Regions from separate parts of the Comamonas testosteroni genome, predicted to be linked through region 2. Evidence: riboswitches for the same ligand, from Rfam matches in the RefSeq annotation. Region 2 holds a riboswitch; each other region holds the start of a gene.
The links. Region 2 has a riboswitch for thiamine pyrophosphate ahead of F0P97_RS17575 (FAD-dependent oxidoreductase). Riboswitches for the same ligand answer to the same signal wherever they lie in the genome.
Positions count from the first base shown of each region.

Region 1: another riboswitch for thiamine pyrophosphate. It lies ahead of F0P97_RS11290 (long-chain fatty acid--CoA ligase); the one in region 2 lies ahead of F0P97_RS17575 (FAD-dependent oxidoreductase).
Region 3: another riboswitch for thiamine pyrophosphate. It lies ahead of thiC (phosphomethylpyrimidine synthase ThiC); the one in region 2 lies ahead of F0P97_RS17575 (FAD-dependent oxidoreductase).

Region 1 covers NZ_CP043568.1:2,470,094-2,475,916, reverse strand. Annotated here, with positions in the region: gene F0P97_RS11295 (acyl-CoA reductase) at 1-922, opposite strand, end outside; gene F0P97_RS11290 (long-chain fatty acid--CoA ligase) at 919-2,013, opposite strand; TPP riboswitch at 2,084-2,175, opposite strand; gene F0P97_RS11285 (TonB-dependent receptor family protein) at 2,468-4,603, shown strand; gene F0P97_RS11280 (energy-coupling factor ABC transporter ATP-binding protein) at 5,226-5,823, shown strand, end outside.
Region 2 covers NZ_CP043568.1:3,810,991-3,816,813, reverse strand. Annotated here, with positions in the region: gene F0P97_RS17595 (Crp/Fnr family transcriptional regulator) at 1-456, opposite strand, end outside; gene thiE (thiamine phosphate synthase) at 796-1,737, opposite strand; gene F0P97_RS17585 (thiazole synthase) at 1,748-2,551, opposite strand; gene thiS (sulfur carrier protein ThiS) at 2,711-2,908, opposite strand; gene F0P97_RS17575 (FAD-dependent oxidoreductase) at 3,015-4,109, opposite strand; TPP riboswitch at 4,173-4,334, opposite strand; gene thiD (bifunctional hydroxymethylpyrimidine kinase/phosphomethylpyrimidine kinase) at 4,400-5,272, shown strand; gene F0P97_RS17565 (SH3 domain-containing protein) at 5,340-5,813, opposite strand.
Region 3 covers NZ_CP043568.1:4,396,943-4,402,765, reverse strand. Annotated here, with positions in the region: gene cysE (serine O-acetyltransferase) at 1-492, shown strand, start outside; gene F0P97_RS20240 (nitroreductase) at 658-1,317, shown strand; gene F0P97_RS20235 (ABC transporter substrate-binding protein) at 1,451-2,671, opposite strand; gene F0P97_RS20230 (nitroreductase) at 2,853-3,524, shown strand; TPP riboswitch at 3,594-3,710, shown strand; gene thiC (phosphomethylpyrimidine synthase ThiC) at 3,969-5,823, shown strand, end outside.

The DNA.
Region 1 (5,823 bases), 1.3 Mb from region 2:
ACACATGGGGCGAGTAGCAGCCCTGCTGGTCGTAGCGCATCACGTCCCAGGCTGCCAGCCTTGCCATGGCCGGAGCCTTGAGCGTATCCAGCGCCTGCGCGCCGATCAGGCCAAAGCCCAGCTTGTGGCCATGGGGCAAAAAGCGCGTCGTCACGGGCAGGCGACGGCGCAGCGCATCCAGCGTCTGGTTGCCGCCATAGGCCAGCACCGTATCGGCCTGGGCATAGAGAGCGTCGGCCTCTTCGCCACCTGCACCGCGCCACCACACCACGGCCAGGCAATCGGCCAGCGGCGGGTGGACCTCGGCCAGCAAGCGCGCAAACCATCCCGCAAACAAGGGCTCGGCACTGGCCAGCTTGCCAATCGCAGGGGCCTTGACCAGCAAGCCACAGATCAGACTCCACAGTGACAGCGCAGGCACGTTGCCAGCCCAGCTATGCACCAGCAGATCCGGGCCGAAAGCACGTACGGCCCCGCCCTTGGCTGTCGGTTGAAAACCATCGAGTACTGCCGGATTGGCAAAATCCTCGGCCACAAAGCGCTTGAGCTGCGCCGCACGAAAGGTCTTGAAAAATCCTGTCAGCCCCAACCGCACCATATCGGCGTCATAGCCGCTGACCACGGGCAGCCAGGCTTCGGCCTGCTGGCGGTAGATATCGTTGCGATCCAGCAGACGGGCCATCGCACGATCGACGGCATCGATGATCTCGGCCACCGGCATGGGACGCAGATGGATGGCCGCAGCTGTACGCACACGACTGGCCAGTGCCTGCATCTGCGGCGCCGTCAGCACGGGAACGCAGACTTCCAGCCCCCGGCCGTTCCCAGACTTGAAGTCCAGCGTCTGCCACTGCACTTCAGCATCGCCGAGGCCAGGCAGATAGCCAGCCCTGATGCGCTGTAGCTTGCGCTGCTCGCTCATGCGCCGGCAGCTTTCACAAACTCTTCAACCGCCAGCGAGCAGCCCTTGGCTGCGGCACCCTCGGCCCGCCCCAGCAGCAAAAAGCCGTCTTTTTCCTGCTGGCCGGCCCACAGGCCCACATCCTCGGTCAGGATGGTGGTCACCGCGTTGTAGTTGGCCAGATCGCAATGCACCAGAATGCCGCGCTCACCAGCTGCCACGTCCCTGCCGGTGATCGGCTCGACCAGACGCGAACGGATCCAGTGCGGACCGGACTTGACCGAAGGCAGCACCGCATTGCCATCGTCATAGAACTGGGTGCTCAGCTCCGTCATGCCATACATATTGATGCACAGACTGCGGGGCACGCCCAGCAGCTGGGAAAGCTCGGCATAGAACTGCTCGAGCGGCAGCTCGCGCGACTGCCCCTTGTAGCCACCCGTATCCAGCACGCGGCTGCCTGCGGGCAGGCGAAAGCTGCGGCCCTGCGCACGCAGGGCATCCATCACATGGACCAGGCTGAAGCTCGCGCCCAGCAGGGCAAAGGGCTGGCCGCTGCGCTCGGACTCTGCCAGCGCGGCACACAGGGCCGGCATGTCCAGCCCTTCCGAGTTCAGGTAGTAGCGGCTGCCGGCCGAACCGAATTCGGACCGGGCCAAGGCCAGATAGTGAGCCAGCGAGGAATTGGGCATGGCCTGCTCATCGGGAAACAGAATGCCCATGGACATGCGCTCCAGACCCTGCATGAAACGCCTGGAGAAATAGCGCTTCATGGACAGGTCGTAGACCTCGAGCTGCGGATGGAAATGACGTCCACGTGCGGCGCGGCCCGTGGTGCCGCTGGTCATGAATACGCGCTCGGCGGGCGACGGCGGCTCGCTGCGCAGTTCCATGGCCTTGAAGGCATCGATGGGCACGGCCGGAACATCGCGCCAGCTCCTGACATTGCGCAGCGTGGCGCCGCGTCGCTGGCAAAAGCTGCGAAACGGCGCATTGCATTCGTACTGGTAGGCGAAAAGGCGCAGGGCGAGTTGATTGAACTGGTCGTCGGTACAGTCATCCATTGCGATGAAAGCAAGCAGATCGGCGACCAGCGAAGCGGCCTTGTCCATGAAATTCCTTCGAGAGCGGGGACATCATGCTCCGAAGGCTTGCTGACCATGCGAGAACGCACTGCCCTGAGGTCAGCTTGCAAGCTCTTCTTCCGCCGGTATGAACCGGGTCAAGTTCGCGGGTGTAGATCTCAGCACTGGCGTGCACCCCGGAGCGCGGCGCCATCTTACCCCAACGGCATCGCTGCAAGGAGGCTGAGCTGCCGCATGAAAGTCGCGTCACTTGTAACCTGGGGTAAGGCTTCAGCAAGGACAAGAAGGACATCCAGGGCAAAAACATCAAAACACGGCTGCCCAAATACAATCGACCCAGCTCCGCAAGCTGTCTGAGACGCAACCTGCCGCGGCGCCGACAATGGTGCTGCGCGGCATGTCGTGGCGATGGACGGCGTCAGCAAAGCTTGCAAGCCATCCAGGGCACTGAATGCCCGCCCCAAGTCCCAGAGATATTCACATGCATTTTTCGCGCCTTTGTCATCTGGCAGGCTGGCCTGTGGCCGCCGCCGGACTGCTGCTAACGGCACAGTCCGCAACAGCCCAGCAAGCCGCCGCCCAGCCGGACCTGCCCCAGTTGTCCGAAGTCACCGTGCGCAGCACCTTGCAGGAGTCCGCGCTTGAGCAGACCCCGGCATCCGTCACCGTGCTCGACGGCGAGCGCATGCGCGAGCGCAATCTGCAGGTCAATCTCTCGGAATCCCTGAGCGCAGCTCCGGGCCTGCAGCTGCAGAACCGCCAGAACTACGCGCAAGACCTGCAGCTGTCGATTCGCGGCTTTGGCGCGCGCTCCACTTTCGGCGTGCGCGGCATACAGATCTATGTCGACGGCATCCCCTCCACCATGCCCGATGGCCAGGGCCAGACCAACAATATCGATATCGCCTCGCTGGAGCGCGTGGAAGTTCTGCGCGGCCCCTACTCCGCGCTCTACGGCAATGCCTCGGGCGGCGTGATCAATGCCTATACCGAACGCGGCGAGGGCGCGCCCTCGGTGGAAAGCAGCTTTGCGCTGGGCAGCGACGGCCAGAAGCGACTGGGCCTCAAGGCCAAGGGCGAAGCCAACGGGATTGGCTATGTGATCAGCGCCAGCCGCTTTCTGACCGACGGCTACCGTGCCCAGAGCGCAGCGGACAAAAACCTGTTCAACGCCCGCATCGACGTCAAGCCTGACGAATACAGCCAATTGACCCTGGTGGCCAACCATGTGGACATCGATGCCAAGGACCCGGGCGGCATCAAACCCAGCGAGTGGGCCCTCAATCCAAAGGACGTCAACGCCAATGCGATCAAAATGAACTCGCGCAAAAGCGTGAAGCAGACCCAGGCCGGCCTGACCTATGAGCGCCAGCTGGACGGCGGCCAGGCGCTGCGCCTCATGGCCTATGCCGGTCAGCGCGAAATGATGCAGTTCCAGTCTGTCCCCCCCAGCAGCAAACTTGAGGACAAGTACAAAGGCGGGGTGATCGGCCTCAGGCGCGACTATGGCGGCATCGATGCGCGCTGGAGCGGCAAATACGAGCTGGGCAGCGGCAGCCTGAGCCTGATTGCCGGTCTGGCCGCCAATACCGTCAGGGAAGATCGCCAGGGCTACAAGAACTTTGTCGGCAGCCAGCTGGGCGTGGTCGGCGAGCTGGTGCGCGACGAGCGCAATACGCTCACCAGCATCGATCCCTATCTGCAAGCCTCCTGGGCCTTTGCACCGCACTGGAAGCTCGATGCCGGCCTGCGCTGGAGCAATGTGCAGTTCCAATCGCGCGACCATTTCCTGGCCGACAAGGACGATAGCGGCAATGCCGGATTCCATAGGCTTCTGCCGGTGGTTTCGCTGCAGCACGAACTCAATCAGGACACCAATATCTATGCCTCGCTGGGCCGCGGCATGGAAACACCGACCTTCAACGAGATCTCGTACCGCCCCGATCTGGTCGGCGGCCTGAACTTCGGCCTCAAGCCTGCGGTATCGACCAGTGCCGAGCTGGGCATCAAGCAGCGCTTCAATGTGGCCGGCCTGCGCGGCGACTGGTCTGCAGCGCTGTTCCAGACGAGCACCGACAATGAAATCGTGGTGGCCAGCAACGACAACGGCCGCACCTCTTATCAGAACGCCGGCAAGACACGCCGCCGCGGCATGGAGCTGAGCGGCAGCACCTGGCTGACGCCCCAGCTGCGACTGAACGGCGCGCTGACGCTACTCGACGCCAGCCTGCGCAGCGGTTACTGCGACAGCAAGGGCCAGGACTGCATTCCCGCCGGCAACCGCATTGCCGGCGCGGCCAGAAATCTGGGCTATCTGGGGCTGGAATGGCTTCCCGCCACCGACTGGCGTGTGGGCCTGGACTGGCGTCATGTGGGCCGTATTGCCGCCGACGACAAAAACCAGGTCTATGCCCCCAGCTACAACGTGGCCAGCCTGAGCGTTGGCTACACCCGGCGTCTGGGCGCCTGGAAGCTCAGTGCTTTTGCCCGCGTCGACAATCTGGCGGACAAGAACTATGTGGGCTCGGCCATCGTCAACGAAGGCAACGGACGTTATTACGAGCCGGCCCCGGGGCGCCAATGGATGGCCGGAACCAGCCTCAGCTACCAGTTCTAGGCATGTCATCCGGCTTTGCCGGACAGCAGCAAGCGGGCCCTGTGCCCGCTTTTTTCATGTCCGGACAGATCAAAGACGATTTTTTTCAGAAAAATATTTGCTGCCTGCAAACTGCCTGCCTAAGCCCGAAAGCCGCGAATTCCGCGCCGATTTTCCGGCCTGACGGCAGACGCCTGCAACAAGCTGGGGCTCGTCAGCCATGCAAGCCACGTCAAAACAGGGCTATCCACGGCCAACCGCATGAATCTTCAAGCCTGCTCCCATGCAAATTGAACGAAGTTAGCCGCTGAAACAGGAAAGAACAGCACACAGAACTCCTTCACTATGCAACACGCTGCCATCAGGCATGCAACTGCCACGAAATGCAGGGCAAACGGCAACCGGTGCCGATCCCCGGCAAAGAAATCATTTCTTATAGGAAATTCACCTGAAAAGAGCTCAGATGGCAGTCTTTTGAAAGCAAATTCACAGCGCTAGAATCCGCCACCAACGCTGCCTCGCATGTTTGAAGCCGGGGCAGGTTTCAGATTCGTCTCCGTATGTCAGCCCTTTTCGTTTCTTGCCATCCACATTCCAGCCCGGCGTCTTGCAGCCCTGCCCTTGCCGCAGCAGGAGCGGGTGCATGAGCGACGGTTTGCAAAGCCCTAACCAACAGGGCGTGCAGTTGGTCGATATCCGGTTGCAGCGTGGCCAGACCCAGGTGTTTGACGGCCTGAACCTAAGCCTGACGCAAAAGCGCATCGGCGTGATAGGCAACAACGGCGCGGGCAAATCCAGCCTGTTCCGCCTGCTTTGCGGACTTGAGCTGCCTCAAGCCGGACAGGTATTGGTGGACGGCATGCCCTTGCTGCAGGCGCGCCAGCACAAGCCCGGCCTGATCGGCCTGATGTTCCAGAACCCGGACGACCAGATCATCTTCCCCACCGTGGAGGAAGAACTGGCGCTGGGACTGCGTCCCCAGGGCCTGAACAAGCAGCAGACCAGAGCCAGGGCGCGCGAGTTGCTGGCCGCGCGCGGCCTGGCCCACTGGGCCGAGCGTGCTGTCACCAGTCTGAGCCAGGGCCAGCGCCAGCAGGTATGCTGGCTCTCGCTGCTGATTGCCGCGCCGCAACTGCTGCTGCTGGACGAGCCCTTCGCCAGCCTGGACCTGCCCGGTCAGGCCCGCCTGGCCCAGGATATTGCCACCGCACCTCAACAGGTGCTGGTCTCCACCCATGTGC
Region 2 (5,823 bases):
GGTGTTGAGGTCTTCCACCAGGCCGTAGAGCTGGCGTACTCGGCGCGCATTGAGGCGCAGGATCGCTTCGGAAAACTCCACATGCTCTGCCAGAATGCGCCTGAAGTCCGCCTTGGATACGCACAGCAGCGTGGTCTCGCCATGTGCATAGGCGTCGTGCGTGCGCTTGTCGCCATCCAGAATCGCCACATCCCCGAACCAGATGCCCGGCTCCACATAGGTCAGCGTGATCTGCTTGCCCGTGATGGAGGTGGAGCTGACTCGCACCGCGCCACGTGCACAGGCAATCCACTCCTCGGGCGGTTCGCCGCGAGCGCAGATGAGCATGCCATCTTTGTATCGTTTGACGTAAGCGCATCGAAGAATGTCGTGCCGCAAAGAGGGCGAAAGGGATGAAAACCAGCGACCAGAGTTGATCGCCTCACGTTCTTCCATACTAAGAATTGGCTCGTCCATGTTCTGTCTTATGCGTGACTGGTAACCGCCCCATTGTCGCGTGTGGGACCGGCCATGCTGAAGCTGTGGGACTCAGGGTTGTCACCTGTGTGTCCGCTTTTACGGCGAATAGGGCTTGCGTCAATCAAGAAAACCCAGCAGCCATGCGGCCTGCGCAGCAGCGCTCCAGAAAAAAAGCTCGCTGGCTGCGGGCATTTTTTCTGCTCATTTCCGGTGTTTTCTGTGCCCGGCAGACCAGGCTAGGCTGGAGTTTTGAATCTCTCAATGAAAATAGCCGCCGGCGCTTGTGCATCAAGCGCCGGCGGCTATTGAATGGGAAGTCGATGCGCTTCGATACGCTCAGGCTGCAGCCTGCATGTGTTGCAGCAGATGCTGGGCAGCGGCTTCCGGATCGGGGGCGTTGACCAGGGCGCGCACCACGGCGACCGAGCCCACGCCCGTGGCGCGCACGGCGGGGAACAGGTCTTCGGAAATACCGCCAATCGCCACCAGCGGGTACTGCTGCATCAGGCGCACATAGGCCGCCAGACGCGCCAGACCTTGCGGGGCCGTCGCCATCTTCTTGAGCGTGGTGGGGAACACCGCTCCCAGGGCGATATAGCTGGGCTGGACCGCATGGGCGCGCACCATTTCGGCATAGCCATGGGTGGACACGCCCAAGCGCGTGCCCGAGCTGCGGATGGTCTCCAGATCGCGCTGGCCGATCACGTCCAGATCTTCCTGGCCCACATGAATGCCGTAGGCGCCTGCGTCCAGCGCGGCCTGCCAGTGGTCGTTGATGAATAGACGTGCATGTGTGCCCTTGACGGCTTCAACAGCCGCTTTGACTTCACGGGCAATGGCAGCCTTGTCGTCGGACTTGAAGCGCAGCTGCACCGTGGGCACGCCCGCGCGGGCCATGCGGCCCACCCATTCGGCCGTGGGCAGCACGCCATACAGGCCCAGCTCGCGCGGGCAATGGGCAAAGGCCTGGGCCGGGTCGGCCTTGCCGAGGCCGAAGTCGCGTGGGTCGTCGGGCCAGTGGGTGGCATCGAAATGATTGTTGCGCTCGCTCTGGCACTGCCAGGCCTGGGCCAGTGTCTCCGCATCCACGGCAATAAAGCCCAGCAGGCTGCAGGCCTGCAGTGCGGCCAGATAGGCGGGCTCGCCACGCAGCGCGGGTGGAACGGGCTGGGGAGTCAGCTCGACCGAGTTGGCATCATGGTGGAGCTGGGCACCAAAGTTGGCACTGTGCTGGTGGATGATGGCTTGCGCCAGGGCCTTGATTTCTGCGGAGTCCATGGTCCGGCCTTTATTCCTGATGCCAGAAAGGGGTGCCCAGCACGGGGGTGCTGGGCTGGGCGGCATTTTGCTCTGCCATGGCGCCTGCGCGCCAGGCGGCGTGACCGGCATTGACGGCATCGGAGAATGCGCCGGCCATGGCCACGGGGTCTTCGGACAGGGCCACGGCGGTGTTCAGCAGCACGGCGTCATAGCCCCATTCCATCACGGTGCAGGCGTGGGAGGGGCGGCCCAGGCCGGCATCGACGATCAGCGGCACCTTCAGGCGCTCGCGCAGCATCTGCATGGCATAGGGATTGACGGGGCCGCGGCCGGTGCCTATGGGCGCAGCCCAGGGCATGACGGCCTGACAGCCCACATCGACGAGCTTTTGGCACAGCACCAGGTCGTAGGTGGTATAGGGCAGGACCTGGAAGCCGTCCTTGATGAGGATGGAGGCGGCTTCCACCAGATTGAGCGTGTCGGGCTGCAGCGTGTAGTCGTCACCGATCAGCTCCAGCTTGATCCAGGGCGTGTCGAAGACTTCACGCGCCATCTGGGCCGTGGTCACGGCCTCCTGGATGGTCATGCAGCCTGCCGTGTTGGGCAGCACGGGCACGTTGAGCTTGCGCAGCAGCTCCCAGAAGCTGGCACCTGTCTCGGCAGCATTGCTGCCCTGGCGGCGCAGCGAGGCCGTGACCATGGCGGGCCTGGAGCGTTCTACAGCGGCTTCGAGAATCGCCGGCGAGGGGTAGCGCGAGGTGCCCAGCAGCAAGCGGCTTTCAAAACGCTGGCCGTAGAGAACCAGCGCGTCGTCGGTAGTTTTGGTATTCATGATTTATCTATATCTCTTGTCTTTGTACCGCAATGCGCGTGAAGCCCAGTGAGCCTCAAAAAGGCATGTGCCAAGTCAGTGACACCGAGCAAGAGCCGCCTCGCCGCGAGGGTGTCGTCCCCTGGGGGAAGGCGCGAAGTGACTCAGGGGGATTCATGTCTAGCCGCCTGTCACCGGAGAGATGACTTCCATCCTGTCGCCCTCATTGAGCGCATGGTCGGCGTACTGCGTCTTGGGCACGAACACCGTGTTGACCGCCACGGCAAACGGGGGCCTGGCCTGCATCTGCGCCAGCGCATCGGCCACGGTGGCATGGGCTGGCAGCTCGGTGGCTTGCTGGTTGAGAGTGATCTTCATGGCATGGAAACGGAAAATAAAGCGGGTGCTAAGTTAAACCTCTGCACGGCGGCGCTTGCGTGCGCCAGGGGTGCAAGTGCTGTGCGCCAAAGTTCGGGCTCGCAGTTCAGCCACGATGCACGGCGACATCGAACTCGCGCGCCAGTGGCGAGTCATTGTGGTCCAGCAGCTCCAGCACCACGTCCAGCATGGCGGGCGAGATCATGAAGCCGTGACGGTAGAGGCCGTTGACTTCCATGACACGTGGAGTCAGCAGACGCACGGCGGGCAGATTATCGGGCAGGGTGGGGCGGCACTGGGTGGCGATCTCCACAATGCGGCCTTCGGCAAAGCCGGAGTGAACGGTATAGGCCGCGCTCAGCAGCTCCAGCGTGGAGCGCACGCTGGCTGGCGACATATCGTCGGACTCGATTTCGGTCGCGCCAATCACGAACAGATGATCTTCCTTGGGCGCGATATAGATGGGGTAGCGTGGATGGATCAGGCGTGTGGGCCGCTGCAGCGTAACTTCGGGCGCATGGATGCGCACCACCTCGCCGCGAATGCCGCGCAGCTGCTTCCACTGGGTGCGGGCCCCCAGGCCCCGGCAGTCGAACACGAAGTCCGGCTGGCCAGCCTCGCCGGGGCGGAAGTCGCTGATTTCGCGTGGGCTGTCCCAGTGCAGCTTCACACCCAGCGCGGTGAGCTTGTCGACCAGCGCCGTCAGCAGCTGGCGGTTGTCCAGCTGGCCTTCGCCGGGCAGATAGACGGCCTGGTTGAAGCGTCCCTGCAGCGCGGGCTCGCAGTCCTGCAGTGCCGCGCCAGTCTTCTCCTGCATGGCCGGCAGGCTGGGGTTGATGCGCCGGTTTTTCTCCAGCAGGCCGAAAAAGCGCGCCGCGTCGCCCTGGTCCTGACGGTGCCAGAGAATCAGCGTGCCGTTTTGCTGCAGGAACACGTGCTGCTCAAGCTGGGCTATCAGCTCGGGCCAGCGCTTGAGCCCATGCTGGCCCATGCGCACCACGCCGGGCTCGGTAATGGCCGACTCGGCCAGCGGAGCCAGCATGGCGGCCGCCACGCGCGCGGCTGCGCCATCGCCTAGCGGGCCGTGGGCGTCATAGAGGTCGACGGCATGACCGCGCTGGGCCAGGGCCAGCGACAGCAGACGGCCCATGAGGCCGCCGCCGAGAATTGCGATCTTTGAAGAAGCTTGTAGCAATGACATGTGCAAATCGTTTTCCATCCGGACACAGGAACAGGGCCATGTGCAGGACAAAACGCGGCATGCCTTGCGGCTTGTGAAACTCCCCACGCCAGCATGACCTGGATCGGGTGCAGGGGGCACAGGGCACGGATGGTGCTCTGGTGCGCAGCCGGTGGCTGTCGCGGCCCCAGGGTGTTTCTCAGTCCACGCAGGCTGCTTGCCTGCGGGACACCCCTGTTTCGTCCGTTGGACATTACAGCACAACCGCAAACTGCGCGCATTGACCATGCGCATGGGCGATAATTTTTGCCATGACTGTGATTGCTTCATCCTCCATCCCCGGCGCCGCAAAAAAGCGCTATGCACGCGTGCTCTCCATCGCCGGCTCGGACAGCGGCGGTGGCGCCGGCATCCAGGCCGACCTCAAGACCTGCGCGGCTCTGGGCTGCTACGGCATGACGGCAATCACGGCCATCACCGTGCAGAACACGCTGGGTGTGACGGGCATTCATGGCATTCCGCTGGATACCGTGCGCGGCCAGATCGATGCCGTTGTGCAGGACATAGGCGTCGATGCCGTCAAGATCGGCATGCTGGCAACCCCCGATGTGGTGAGTGTGGTGGCGGATGCGATTCGTCGCCACGGGATCAGGAACGTGGTGCTGGACCCCGTGATGGTGGCCACCAGCGGCGATCGCCTGATCGTTCCCGAGACGGCTCAGGCACTGGTCCAGGAGCTGTTCCCTCTGGCGACGGTGATTACCCCCAATCTGGATGAAGCAGCTTTGCTGCTGGGTCGCAACATCGACGGCATTGGAGCGCTGGATGCGGCCGTGGCCGATCTGCTGGCCATGGGGGCGCCGGCGGTGTTGCTCAAGGGTGGGCATCTGAGCGGCGATCTGGTCATGGATGTGCTGGGCCGGCAAGGCCGGCAGGCAGGCGACTATCTGCGCCTGCAGTCGCAGCGCATCGTCACCCATAACGGCCATGGCACTGGCTGCACGCTGTCGTCGGCGATTGCATCTTTCCTGGCCCAGGGGCTGGAGCTGGAGGCCGCAGTGACCGAGGCGCGCCGCTATATTCTGGGCGCCATCGAGGCGGGAGCCGAGGTCTATACGGGCCAGGGCCACGGCCCCCTCAATCATGGCTATGCGCCGCGTGCACAGCTGATCGTCGAAGGCTGATTGCCGACGCCCGCAAAAAAGGCCTGCTGCTGCAGGCCTTTGGCTTTGGTGGGCCCGGGCTCGGGGATTACCAGCCCCAGACCAGATTCTTGGCCACCCAGCCGCTCTGGCCGTTGCTGCGCTGGACCTGGGCCCAGCTGCCTTGCTTTTTCAGCGTCTGCAGCACCTCATGCTGCTCCAGCTTGCCTACCCGGTTGTGCTTCTGGCCAGGGCCGGAGCGCAGATTGGCCGTGCGCGCCGTCACCACCATATGCGGGCTCTTGCTGGTCAGCGGGGCGTGGACCCAGCCCAGCGTGGACTCATAGTCCTTGACGCGCAGCCACTGGCCCTTGCGCTGGGTGACTTGCAGCGGGTAGCCCTTGCTCAGTTCCCAGAGGGTCGCGGAGCGGGTGTTGGGCTGCTCGCGCACATTCACGGTCTTGCCCTTGATGCTGACAAATTCCTGGGCTTGTGCGAGGGCCGGCAGCAGGCCGGCGGTGAGCGCGCCCAGCGCGATCAGGCTTGAAGTGGCGGCGGTGCGGATCCAGCGGTTACAAGGCACGGGGCAGATT
Region 3 (5,823 bases), 590 kb from region 2:
AAGCGCCACCCGACCCTGGGCAAGAACGTGGTGGTCAGTGCCGGCGCCAAGGTGCTGGGTGGCTTCGAGGTAGGCGATGGTGCCAAGATAGGCAGCAATGCGGTGGTCATCAAGCCCGTGCCTGCAGGTGCCACGGCCGTGGGCATTCCGGCGCGCATCATTCCCAGCAAGACCGGGCACAGTGCCGATGTGACCGAGCATGAGCTGGCTCCCAAGGTCGATGCCAAGACGCAAGCGGCCGGCGTGGTCGACGAAGATTGCGGCAAGAGCGGCTTCACCGCCTATGGCGTGACGGCCGAAGTCGACCCCGTGGCCCAGGCCATGCGCTCTCTGTCCGAAGGCGCTGCCGGCCATGAAAAGCAGATTGCACTGTTGTGGGCCGCTATCGAGAAGCTCTCGATTCAAGGCCATGTCAAGGACTGTATGCCCTGCGAATCCGAACGACCCGAGGCATTCCAGAAGGACAAGATCGATCAGATTCTGGGTAAGTAAACCCAAGCGCTTGTCCATGGACCGCTTGACGCTTCTGTTCCGCCATGAGAGCCAACGCCTGTCGTTGGCTTTTCTCATGGTGCTTGCCCGTAGTCGATTTGAGGGGTGAAAGTCCTGCCTGTCCGGCCGAGACTGCTTGCCGACTCAAACCCGAGGCAAGCAATGATGAATGTGGAACAGGCCATGCAGCAGCGCCATTCGGTGCGTGCTTTTTTGCCAAGGACGGTGGATGCTGCGCTGGTCAGGGATTTGCTGGCGCAGGCCGGACAGGCGGCCTCCGGCGGCAACCTCCAGCCCTGGCGCGTGATGGCGCTGACGGGGGGCAGCCTTCAAGCCCTGCGCCAGGCCATGCCTGCAGCGACGCCCAACTCCGATCCGGCCCAGGTCTATCCGGCTCGGCTGTGGGAGCCCTATCGCAGCCGCCGCTTTGACAACGGCGAGGATCTCTATCGTTCCATAGGCGTGGGGCGTGAGGACAGGAATGGGCGGCTGCTGCAGCTGGCCAGCAACGCCCATATGTTTGGCGCGCCTGTGGGCGTATTCGTCGCCGTCGAGAGCCGCATGCTGCATGCGCAGTGGGTGGATCTGGGAATCTATCTGCAATCGCTGATGCTGCTGGCGACCGGAAGGGGACTGGCCACCTGCGCCCAGGGCTTCTGGCGCAATTACAGCGATTTTGTGAGCCGGCATCTGGCGCTGCCACAGGGCTACCAGATCGCTTTTGGCATGGCACTGGGTTATGAGGATGTGGCCGCGCCCATCAATCAGTGGCGTTCCACCCGGGCCGGGCTTGAGGACTGGTGCGAGATGCGTGGTTTTGAATGAAAACTGGATTTAATCCAGGATGAATAAGCGCTGGGTGCTTCTCTTCATGTAGCAAGGGACAAGATGCCGGAGCGCAGGGGTGAAGCCGGGCGCCAGAGCGGCAGCCCGGCTTCTTTTTCTCAATACCGGCCGCTTACTTCCACAGAGCGCACTTGCTCTCTTCCTTGGTGGTGAAGACCTGGTCGCCGGGCAGGGTCTTGAGCACCTTGAAGTAATCCCAGGCTTTCTTCGATTCGGCCGGCGCCTTGACCTGCAGCAGATACATGTCGTGAGCGTAGCGGCCGTCGGGGCGGATCACGCCCTTGGCATAGAAGTCCGACAGCGGCGTGGCCTTGAAGCCAGCTATGATCTTGTCGGCATCCGTAGTGCCCAGCTTCTCGGCCAGCTTCAGATACTGCATGGCTGCCGAGTAGTTGGCTGCCTGCAGCGAGGTGGGCATCTTCTTGAACTTGGCAAAGAAGCGATCCGAGAACTTGCGGCTTTCGGGATTCAGGTCCCAATGCCAGCTGTCGGTGAACATCAGGCCTTCCGTGGCTTTGAGGCCCAGGCTGTGGATGTCGGAGCTGAACAGCAGCAGGCCAGCCAGCTTCATGGTCTTGGTCAGGCCGAACTCGCGTGCCGACTTGATGGCATTGATGGTGTCGCCGCCTGCATTGGCCAGGCCCAGGATCTGGGCCTTGGAGTTCTGGGCCTGCAGCAGGAAGGAGGAGAAGTCGGCCGTGTTCAGCGGGTGCCTGACGCTGCCCAGCACCTTGCCGCCAGCGGCATTGACCACGCGGGTGGTATCGGCCTCCAGCGCCTGGCCAAAGGCGTAGTCGGCCGTCAGAAAGAACCAGCTCTTGCCACCCAGCTCCACCACTGCCTTACCCGTGCCCTTGGCCAGCGCCACGGTGTCATAGGCATAGTGCACGAAATAGGGGCTGCACTGATCGTTGGTCAGAGCCGAAGTGCCCGCGCCGTTGATGATGTAGACCTTTTTCTTCTCGTCGGCCACCTTGCCCATGGCCAGACCGGCACTGGAGGTGGTGCCGCCGATCAGCATGTTCATGCCCTGGGTGTCGAACCACTCGCGTGCCTTGCTGGCCGCGATATCGGCCTTGTTCTGGTGGTCGGCCGTCAGTACCTCGACGGGCTTGCCCAGCAGCTTGCCGCCAAAGTCGTCCACGGCCATCTGCACGGCGAGGGCGCCGCCCTTGCCGTCCACATCGGCATAGAGGCCCGACATATCGGTGATGAAGCCGATGCGAATCCTGTCCTGCGCCTGAGCGCCTGCAGCGGTCAGCAGGCATCCCAGTGCCAGCGTCAATGTTCTTGCGGAAAAAACGGGAGCGGAGCAAACAGAACGAGGCTTCATCAGAGTCATCTCCTGAGGTGGTGAGTACCCGGTCACTGCGACGGGCAGCCAGCATGGTCGCAGCTGGAGCAGGGCGCGCCATCAGGGCAAGCACCGGGGCCGCGACAAGGTATCCGCGGCGACTCGGGAAAATGCTGCAAGCTTTTACACTGCAGGGCAGCGATTTAGGAAAGAAGAAGAAATGGATATTCGTCAAGCATTGCAGCAGCGTCGTTCGGTGCGCGCTTTTCTGCCGCAGGCCGTGGCTGCTGCCACGGTGCGGGACTTGCTGGAGACAGCCGCGCAGGCGCCGTCCGGCGGCAATATGCAACCCTGGCGTGTGACCGCCGTGGGCGGACAGGCGCTCAAGGATCTGTGCGCCAAGGCCAGGCAGACCGAGGCCGTGCAGCGCCCCGGCCTGTCCTATCCACCCGGTTTGTGGGAGCCCTACCGCAGTCGCCGCTTTGAAAACGGAGAAGATCTGTACCGCGCAATCAATATCGGCCGCGAGGACAAGGCTGCACGTCTGGCCCAGCTGGCCAAGAACGGCCAGATGTTCGGTGCGCCCGTAGGCATTTTTGTGGCCGTGGAGGAACGCATGGGCTATGCGCAATGGGTGGATCTGGGCATCTATCTGCAGTCCTTCATGCTGCTGGCCGTGGAAAAAGGTCTGGCCACTTGTGCCCAGGGCTTCTGGCGCATGTACAACGATATGCTGATCGAACAGCTGGCATTGCCGGATGGCTACCAGATTGCCTTTGGCATTGCCCTGGGCTACGAGGATGTCAGCGCACCTATCAACCAGTGGCGCGCAAGCCGTGCGGCCAGCCATGAATGGCTGGCGCTGAAAGGGCTAGACGAGGCTGCGGATTAGGCGCTTGAGGGTCAGGATAGTTAAACAGCTTCAATGGTGCGCAAATTGCGGCAAAACCAGCCTATACTGCGTACAGCTCCGGGGTGTGCAAAAGCGCTGAGATGCCAGTCACTGTGAAAACAGTGCGGCGAACCCGACGAACTTGATCCGGTTCATACCGGCGGAAGAAGAGCGGGACCCTGACGCAGGGCCGATGGATGGACAGGACAGCCGGCATCAGTGCCAGCCCTGAAAACCATGGGCACAGCAAACCCCAGGCGCCTCGCGCACTGGGGTTTTGTCTTTTTCGGGCAGCCCGGTGCGTGGAGGTCAGGGCTGAAGTTGCAGAACTCAGCGGCATAGGCCGGACACCCATTCGGGACCGGGCCAGTGCAGGGCAAGATCAGAGCAGGGCCGCACTCCACGGAGCGTTTGATGCATTTCAACCGCTTTGAGGAGACTGCGATGAACGCCCCTGATTCCATTTTCACGCCTGCTGCAGGCCATGCCCCCGATGCCGCTCGTTTTGCCGAGCTGCTGGCCCAGTCGCGCCAGCCGTTTCCGTCATCGACCAAGAGCTATCTGAGTGGCGCGCTGCATCCGCAGCTGCGTGTGCCGGTGCGCGATATTGCGCTCACCAATGGAGAGCAGGTCAGCGTCTACGATACCTCGGGCCCCTATACCGACCCCGCCGTGCAGATCGACGTGCGCCAGGGCCTGCCCAGTGTGCGCGGTGCCTGGATCGAAGCGCGCGGCGACAGCGAATACTATGTGGGTCGCCAGCGCGTGGCGCTGGACGACGGCGGCAAGCGCGGTGAGGAAGATGCGCGCGTGGCCCAGCTGCGTGCCGAGGCGGCCGCGCTGCAGCGCCAGCCACGCCGTGCCAAATCCGGCCAGAACGTGACCCAGATGCACTATGCCAAGCGCGGCATCATCACGCCCGAGATGGAGTATGTGGCCCTGCGCGAGAACGGCCGCCGCGAATGGATGGCGCAGTACCAGCAGGATGCGGCGCGCGAGCTGCGCCTGGCCGGCAACAGCCTGGGCGCATCGATCCCGAAGATCATCACACCCGAATTCGTGCGCGACGAAGTGGCGCGCGGCCGCGCCATCATTCCGGCCAATATCAACCATCCTGAAATCGAGCCCATGGCCATAGGCCGCAATTTCAAGGTCAAGATCAACGCCAACATCGGCAATTCGGCCGTGACCTCCAGCATCGAGGAAGAGGTGGAAAAGCTGGTCTGGGCCATTCGCTGGGGTGCGGACAATGTCATGGATCTGTCCACCGGCAAGAACATCCACACCACACGCGACTGGATTGTGCGCAACTCGCCCGTGCCCATCGGCACCGTGCCCATCTACCAGGCGCTGGAGAAGGTCGGCGGCATTGCCGAAGACTTGACCTGGCCCATCTTCCGCGACACGCTGATCGAGCAGGCAGAGCAGGGCGTGGACTACTTCACCATCCACGCCGGGGTGCGCCTGGCCTATATCCACCTCACGGCGCAGCGTCGCACCGGCATCGTCTCGCGTGGCGGCTCCATCATGGCCAAGTGGTGCATGGCCCACCATCGCGAAAGCTTCCTCTACGAGCATTTCGAAGACATCTGCGACATCATGAAGCAGTACGACGTCAGCTTCTCGCTGGGCGACGGCCTGCGTCCCGGCTGCGCTTCGGACGCCAACGACGAAGCACAGTTTGCCGAACTGGCCACGCTGGGCGAGCTGACGCAGATCGCCTGGAAGCACGATGTGCAGACCATGATCGAAGGCCCGGGCCATGTGCCCATGCACATGATCCAGCAGAACATGACCGAGCAGCTCAAGCACTGCCACGAGGCTCCGTTCTACACCCTAGGCCCGCTGACCATAGACATCGCCCCTGGCTACGACCATATCGCTTCGGCCATCGGTGCGGCCATGATCGGCTGGTTCGGCACGGCCATGCTGTGCTATGTCACGCCCAAGGAGCATCTGGGCCTGCCCGACCGCGACGACGTCAAGCAGGGCATCATCGCGTACAAGATTGCGGCCCATGCCGCCGATGTCGCCAAGGGCCATCCGGGCGCGCGCTCGCGTGACGATGCGCTGTCTCAGGCGCGCTTCGACTTCCGCTGGCAGGACCAGTTCAACCTGGGCCTGGACCCCGACACGGCCCAGGCCTACCACGACGAGACCCTGCCCAAGGACAGCGCCAAGGTGGCCCATTTCTGCTCCATGTGCGGACCCAAGTTCTGCTCCATGAAAATCACCCAGGAAGTGCGCGATTTTGCTGCCGCCAAGGGCATTGCCGAAGAGCAGGCACTGGTCGCAGGCA